Regions from separate parts of the Chlorogloeopsis sp. ULAP01 genome, predicted to be linked through region 2. Evidence: predicted binding sites of a transcription regulator. Region 2 holds the regulator's gene; the other holds the start of a gene.

Region 1 (3,883 bases), on a different contig from region 2:
ATGGTCGTAACAATCTCGCAAATAAATTCGTACCTCATCACTAATTAATTTATTACCATCCTGAATCAAAGAATGAATTGCATTTCGCTGAGGCCAAATAGCGCGACGTAATTGCAATAATTCTCGCCGAACTTTATATATTTTGAGGAGAGTTCTATGGGTTGGTCGAACTATTACTTCTTCTTCTAAATCTTCGATATGTTCGCCATAATCTTCGAGAACTGGAAAATAACCATCAATAATTGCATCTAAAAGAGTGTAGGCTAAATAATCGCTGCCTTGTTTGCGGATGATACCCTTATTTTTGAAAATGCGCGATCGCACTGGTTCAAAGCAATCTCGCTCTGGCTCTTCTTGAACTGTAAGCAAATAATGTTTTCCCAACACTAAACTTACTTGCTCACTATAAAAGCCATTGCTTTTGTTCTTAGGCATTACCATCCGCGCAATAATGACTAATTGGTCTTCATAATCCTCTACTTTGGGACGTTCTGGTACATTGACTACGTCTTCTAACACCAAAGGATGTAAATCAAAAACTGTTCTCAGTCTTTGCAAGATATCTTCACTACCCAAACCGGATACATCTACCCAAGATACTGATTCCGTATCCAAATAAGCAGCGCACTCTTCTGGAGTTGCTACTTGCTTATAGATGGCATTAGTTTGGTCGTAGTCAATTAACTCAATTACCGATGGCGATGCATCTGCATCGATGATAATAGTTCCTGGTAGAGTACCAGGTTCATGATAAAAATCTTCCGTATCTGAATCTGGTTTAGTGACTTTTGCAGAAAAGCGGCGAATTTTGTTGAACATACATTTTTTAGGGAACAGGGGACAGGGAACAGGAAGACAATGGTGTAATTAATTCTGTTTGAGTACTTACCTAAGTTTGTAAGTGAGGGATGTCAACTAAGTTCGATATTCACAAATAACTCTGTTCTACCGTAAATAGCGAAATATTATAAAAAAACAGTTTGTCTTAAAATCAGACAAACTGCTACACACAAATATTTTTATCCAAAAGCTAGGGCTACATCATACCCATGCCGCCCATGCCACCCATGCCGCCCATGCCGCCCATGCCGCCCATGTCGGGAGCGCCACCTGCGGGTTTTTTCTCAGGCTTTTCAGCGACGATCGCTTCTGTGGTTAATACCATAGACGCAATAGAAGCAGCGTTTTGTAAGGCTGAACGCACGACTTTAGCAGGATCGATAATACCCGCAGCAATTAAGTCTTGGAATTCCCCAGTCGCAGCGTTGTAACCGACGTTAAATTCTGTAGAACGCACTTTCTCAACAATCACAGAACCTTCAGCACCAGCGTTATCTGCAATTTGGCGCAACGGAGCATCTAGCGATCGCTTGATAATTTCCGCGCCAATTTGTTCTTCGTCGTTGAGGCTGTTTTTAATTTCGTCGATTTTTGTAGACAGATGAATTAACATCGTACCACCACCAGGCACGATTCCTTCTTCTACAGCAGCTTTAGTGGCATTGAGGGCATCCTCAATCCGGAGTTTGCGGTCTTTAAGTTCAGTTTCTGTGGCTGCACCTACTTTAATTACGGCTACACCACCAGCTAGCTTGGCAATTCGTTCTTGCAGTTTTTCTTTATCGTATTCTGAATCAGTTTCTTGCAGTTGCTTGCGAATTTGGGCAATGCGCTTCTGTACATCTGCTGTCTGTGCAGCTTCAGAGACAATGACAGTGTTTTCTTTGTCAATCGAAATTTTTCGGGCAGTTCCTAGCATCTCTAAAGAAACTGTATCTAGACTTAAACCAATTTCTTCAGAAATTAACTGTCCGCCTGTGAGGATGGCAATGTCTTCTAACATCGCTTTGCGGCGTTCGCCAAATCCAGGTGCTTTAATTGCACAAACTGTCAAGACACCCCGTGCTTTATTTACCACCAAAGTTGCTAACGCTTCGCCTTCTACATCTTCAGCGATAATCAGCAGGGCTTGACCCAAACGGGCTACTTTTTCCAATACTGGTACTAAGTCCTGGATGCTGCTGATTTTCTTGTCAGTGATTAAAATGCGAGCGTTTTCAAATTCCACCGTCATCCGTTCGTTGTCGGTGATGAAGTAGGGCGAAATGTAACCCCGATCAATTTGCATCCCCTCAACCACTTCTAATTCGGTTGTCAGAGACTTAGACTCTTCTACAGTGATGACACCATCTTTGGTGACTTTTTCCATCGCTTCGGCAATCATAGCCCCGATTTCTTCATCGTTGCCAGCAGAAACCGTCGCCACTTGAGCGATCGCACTACCTTCAACAGGCTTGGCTACCGCCGCAATTTCCTGTACTAACTTTTCAACGGTTTTTTCAATCCCGTGCCGTGTCGCGACTGGATTTGCTCCAGCAGCTACGTTCTTCAAGCCTTCCCGAATTATTGCCTGTGCTAGCACTGTTGCCGTGGTTGTACCATCGCCAGCTACTTCTTTGGTTTTGGAAGCAACTTCTTGGACGAGTTTGGCACCAGTATTTTCTAAGGGATCTTCTAGGTCAATTTCTTTGGCAACGGTGATACCATCATTAACAATTTGCGGTGTACCAAATTTTTTCTCTAAAAGGACGTTACGACCTTTTGGCCCTAAGGTAATTTTCACAGCATCAGCAAGGGCGTTAATGCCTCTTTCTAATGCCCGCCGCGAATCTTCATCAAATGCAATAATCTTGGCCATATTTATTTATCAACTTGCGAGCTCTTCCATTAGACAATTTAGCACTCACAGACAAAGAGTGCTAATCAAACAGAATGTTTCAGTTCCGAGATGGTGAGAACAAAATGGTTAGTATACACTTGATGCTGATGTTGGATACAGTCAGTGATGATGGAAGCAACAAATGAATATATACAGCTTCCTTGAGGCTCTTGGTATTGCTGACCCTAGCGGTTCCGGCTGGTTGGCAGTGGTATTTACATTTTTATTAGCTTGGGTTGTAACATGGCGTTTGATTCCGGCAGTACGTAAATTTGCTTTGCGGGTTGGTTGGGCTGATCAACCAAATGCACGACGACTAAACCGAGAACCTTTGCCGAATGCGGGTGGTTTGGCTATTTATACGGGAGTAATAGCGGCATTGGTTCTAGCTAGCCTCTTAAGACCAATTGAACTCCAAAATGTATTGGCTCAGGTGCTGACAATTCTCTTAGGTGGTTCCATTTTAGTGCTTGTAGGCTTTATCGACGATCAGTTCGGCTTGCCTGCCACTGTCCGCCTATTGGTGCAAATCCTGACGGCACTGCTATTGGTCGCGAATGGCATCAGTATTCAAGTTACTTTTGGCACTCCCATAGACTTTTTACTCTCGATTTTATTGACGGTGCTTTGGGTAGTGGGAATCACTAATGCCATCAACTTAATGGACGGTATGGATGGCTTGGCAGGAGGGGTTAGCTTTATTACTGCCATGAGTTTATTAGCAGTGTCAGCACAATTTCCTAATTGGGCTGCTGCGACATTAGTTTTAGCAGCTTTGGGAGGAGCGGCACTAGGTTTTTTGAGACACAACTTTCACCCATCCCGGATCATTATGGGTGATGCTGGAGCATACTTTTTCGGCTATGTCCTAGCGGCAACAACTATCATTGGCGATTTGCAAGTAACTACGGTTTTCTCCTTAGTACCTCCAGTTTTATTTTTGCTCTTACCAGTGCTGGACACTACGCAAGTGTTTGTACGGCGTCTCCTGGCAGGGAAAAATCCGATGAGTACCCCTGGTAAAGACCACCTGCACCACCGCTTGCTAGCTTGGGGTTTGTCTCAACGCTACGCCGCGCTCACCCTTTGGTCAATTACTTTGGTGTGTAACTGGATGGCGATGAGAATCCGAGGCATGAGTTTATTAGTGATGCTTGCTACCAC
Region 2 (3,883 bases):
TCGCAGCTTTGAGTTGCGTCCACGCCGAAATTTTTTGCTTGTCTAAGTCAAAAGTATTCAGTGATAGCCCATTTGAGGAAGCGATCGCATCCAGATGGGAAATACCTGCGGGTGCAGCCTCGGTTTTTTCTGCCACAAAAATCCAGTCGGAATTTGTTTGTTCTGGGCGGGGTAATAATCCAATCGCATATTCTCCTTGTACCCAGCTAAAAATATCTTCTTTTAAGTTGATATTCCAGCGTTTTTGTGCATCGTTGAGGGGTTGTACCAATCGAGATAAACTTTCTTTTCCTGATCCAGATATGGCAGTTGCCACTTGTTGCCAGAGTTGGGCTAAGTTGCTATTATCCAAACTACTCAAATTCTCTCCGGCAATTGCTAACCCTGCTGAAGCCGGAATATACTGTAATGCGCCACTAGCTTTAGATAATGGCTGTGGTGGAGGTAAAGTTTCTCCTTGTCCCAAAAAAGTAGTTTCTGCAACTAATTCCTTATTATTAGGCAAAACCAGAGAAATGACTTCGCTATCATAGGTTGCTATTTCTGGCAGTTTTAACCCTTGCCATTGTGCTATTAGAGGAAGATTCAAGAAAGCTACTGCTAGCGCTCCTTTGGGCAGTTGTTTAATAGCCTGCTGATATTGGTGAGAATTTGTCAAATTCAACTCAGCAGCCTGAACATTATTAATAGCCTCTCGTAGCACTTTGGGATCGTTCGCAAACAAGACAAAGCGATCTCCTACTGCTGCCCCAGCCAGTACCTTATCTGGCTGAGATTCATCAGCAAGCAGCTTCACACCTTCATATTGTTCCACTGTTAAACTTGTCCCAGCTATTGCCCGTTTGGAAAATAACAGATCAACAAACTCACGGCTTTTTTCTGGTTTATTAGTTGCTAGCGCCATCAAATAACCTGGCTGGAGTCCGTTCTCTGGATCGCGATCAATGTCTGGGGTAGTAACAGCCAAAGTAATTTCATTCCCTAACCAAGGCTGAATATCTTGTTTGTAATCTATACCAGTATTGGCGAGTAAGCTGCTTTTAAGCTTGGAAATTTCTCCATTACGTTCAAAAGACTGTAATTTATCTGGATTTACTAGCATCGATAGCATTACTGGCGCTTGTTTAGACACAAAAATTGTGGCTCCAGGCTGCGTGGTAGTTCCACCTCCAAGAGGATTGTTACCAAATGAGTTGGTACAACCAGTCATACCAATTGATAGCAGCATAGTTAAACTAGCTGCTAAAAAACGAAATAATAAACCTTGCTTCATAATTTTTTTCACATAAACTACCTGGGTAGTGCTTACACCCAAAAATATTAAACCGCCTTCTTCTACACCAAAAGCAGTTTTTATGCGAAATCTTTAGTCACTTTAGAAAATAGAGCAAATTTATCCCAATGGCACTGATGTATATGCTCATGTCAACGTGAAGATTTTCTGCGAACATAAATAATATCTAGGAAATCTCTAAGATTGTTTACAAAAGCTTCATGACAGGTAAATCTTTTGGTCAACCCATTACCCAAATTAGTGTAGAAGAACTTGCTCAACGTTTATTAGCAGGCGAGGCGAGCCTTCAGTTAGTAGACGTGCGCGAACCACAAGAAGTAGCGATCGCTTCTCTTGAGGGCTTTGTCAATCTTCCTCTCAGTCAATTTGCTGACTGGGCAGATCAAGTCCAAACCCGTTTCGATCCTCACGCTGAAACTTTTGTACTCTGTCATCACGGCATTCGTTCTGCTCAGATGTGTCAGTGGCTTATTGCTCAAGGTTTTACAAATGTTAAAAATATTGCTGGTGGTATTGATGCATATTCAAACTTAGTCGATCCTTCTATTCCTCAGTATTAATCGGTAATGACGAAACCAGCTTTATTTTGCTATTCTGGACTTAAGACAATATTAATTCTAGATTCTAAGCGGAAATACTTAGCAGCATCTGGTTTGTAAATATTTAGTCGATTCGCTGTTGAATCTACTTTTGCGAGAATCCGGCAAACTAATCACTAAAACCCTGTCAAATCCGCGCTCTCATATAAACATACGTAAATTGCAAATACTGTAACTTCTTAATTTGGAGAACATTTTTTGCTAGAGGTAAAACAGTAACTTTGTTTTTACGTATTCCAAGATACCTTCTGAATTTGATATCTTGCTTAACTAATTATTAATGGTTATTGCAACATCTGATAAATTTTTCATTTTTCAAAAATTGATTTAAATTTAGCTTCGATAAATACTCGCCATGCAAGTCCAGCTAACAAATCGACAACAACACATACTCTGGGCAACAGTACGTCATTATATCGCCACGGCAGAACCTGTTGGTTCCAAAGCTTTAGTTGAGGAATATAACTTGGGTGTTAGTTCAGCAACGATTCGCAACGTGATGGGTATGTTAGAAAAAGTTGGACTACTTTATCAGCCCCACACTTCTGCGGGCAGAGTACCTTCCGACTCTGGCTATCGCATTTACGTTGACAAGCTGATTACACCTTCTGATACTTTAGCGCGGCAGGTAGAAGATGCACTGCAACATCGCCTCAAGTGGGAAGATTGGAGTTTGGAAGCTTTATTGCAAGGAGCAGCTCAAATCTTAGCAACCTTGAGTGGTTGCATTAGCTTGATTACCATGCCGCAGAATGTAAGCGCCCAACTGCGACATCTACAATTGGTGCAAATTGAATCGGGCAAGGTAATGTTGATTGTGGTAACGGATAGTTACGAAACCCATTCGGCATTAATGGATTTGCCACCAAAACGACAAGAAAGACAACTCGATCTGGAGGTAATAGATCGGGAGTTGCAAATTGTTTCCAACTTTCTAAATAATCATTTGCGGGGGCGTAGTCTCCTAGAATTAGCTAACTTAGACTGGAGTCAGTTGGATCGGGAGTTTCAGCACTACGGCGAATACTTAAAAGAGTCACTAGCAGAATTTAGTCGTCGGAGTTTAACACCAAATACCACACAAATAATGGTTCGCGGTGTCTCAGAAGTGCTGCGGCAGCCAGAATTTTCGCACCTCCAACAAGTGCAAGCAATTATCCAGCTATTAGAAGAAGAACAAGAACAATTGTGGCAATTAATAGTTGACGAGCCAGAGGTAGAGGAAGTTGGTAAATCACGAGTGACAGTTCGGATTGGTTCAGAAAATCCTCTCGAACCCATACGTACTTGTAGCTTAATTTCTTCTACCTATCGTCGTGGTTCAGTGCCTGTAGGTAGTGTAGGCGTTTTGGGGCCAACACGCTTAGATTATGAAGGAGCGATCGCAGTCGTAGCCGCAGCTGCTGATTACCTATCGGAAGCGTTGAGCCAATAATCTTGTATCCCTAAACTCCGTACTATTGCCTTTGATGATCGAGCTTTGACTAAATTTTAGAGACTATATTATACCAATTCGTAATATCCTCCAGGAAGCCGTCCAACGTACTGCGCTTCTTTATGCCAGGGGAACTCGTCAATTATAACTTTAGTATGAATTATTTATTTTGCCAGCTTCAGTAAAATAAATCTTCATGCAACAAAAAACTGTATTTTGGTTAATCTGGCTAGGATTGATTATCTATGCCTTTGTGTTTGCCCCTCCCAATCAACCTGACACATTCGAGTTGATTAAAAATCTTTCCACAGGGCGATGGCAAGGCATTAATCCGCTTGTTATCTCACTGTTCAACATTATGGGCGTTTGGCCTTTAATTTACAGTGCAGTCATTTTTATAGATGGGAAAGGACAAAAAATTCCCGCTTGGCCTTTCGCTGTTCTCTCTTTTGCAGTCGGAGCCTTTGCCCTGCTACCGTACTTAGCTCTACGGGAACCAAATACACAGTTTTCTGGCCAAAAGAATACTTTTTTAAAGCTACTAGATTCTCGCTG

Evidence for each region. Region 2 encodes HrcA, which represses chaperone genes, less so after heat shock. Its sites were predicted from a motif close to TTAGCACTCNNGANTCNNGAGTGCTAA; they were not measured.
Region 1: the regulator HrcA is predicted to act here: its motif matches at 2,737-2,763, upstream of groL (chaperonin GroEL).

Annotation. Positions count from the first base shown of each region.
Region 1 covers NZ_JAUDRH010000021.1:34,755-38,637, reverse strand. The annotation lists gene corA (magnesium/cobalt transporter CorA) at 1-819, opposite strand, end outside; gene groL (chaperonin GroEL) at 1,037-2,698, opposite strand; gene QUB80_RS32075 (MraY family glycosyltransferase) at 2,862-3,883, shown strand, end outside.
Region 2 covers NZ_JAUDRH010000003.1:350,163-354,045, reverse strand. The annotation lists gene QUB80_RS07755 (DUF3352 domain-containing protein) at 1-1,273, opposite strand, end outside; gene QUB80_RS07750 (rhodanese-like domain-containing protein) at 1,495-1,854, shown strand; gene hrcA (heat-inducible transcriptional repressor HrcA) at 2,249-3,328, shown strand; gene QUB80_RS07740 (DUF2834 domain-containing protein) at 3,525-3,883, shown strand, end outside.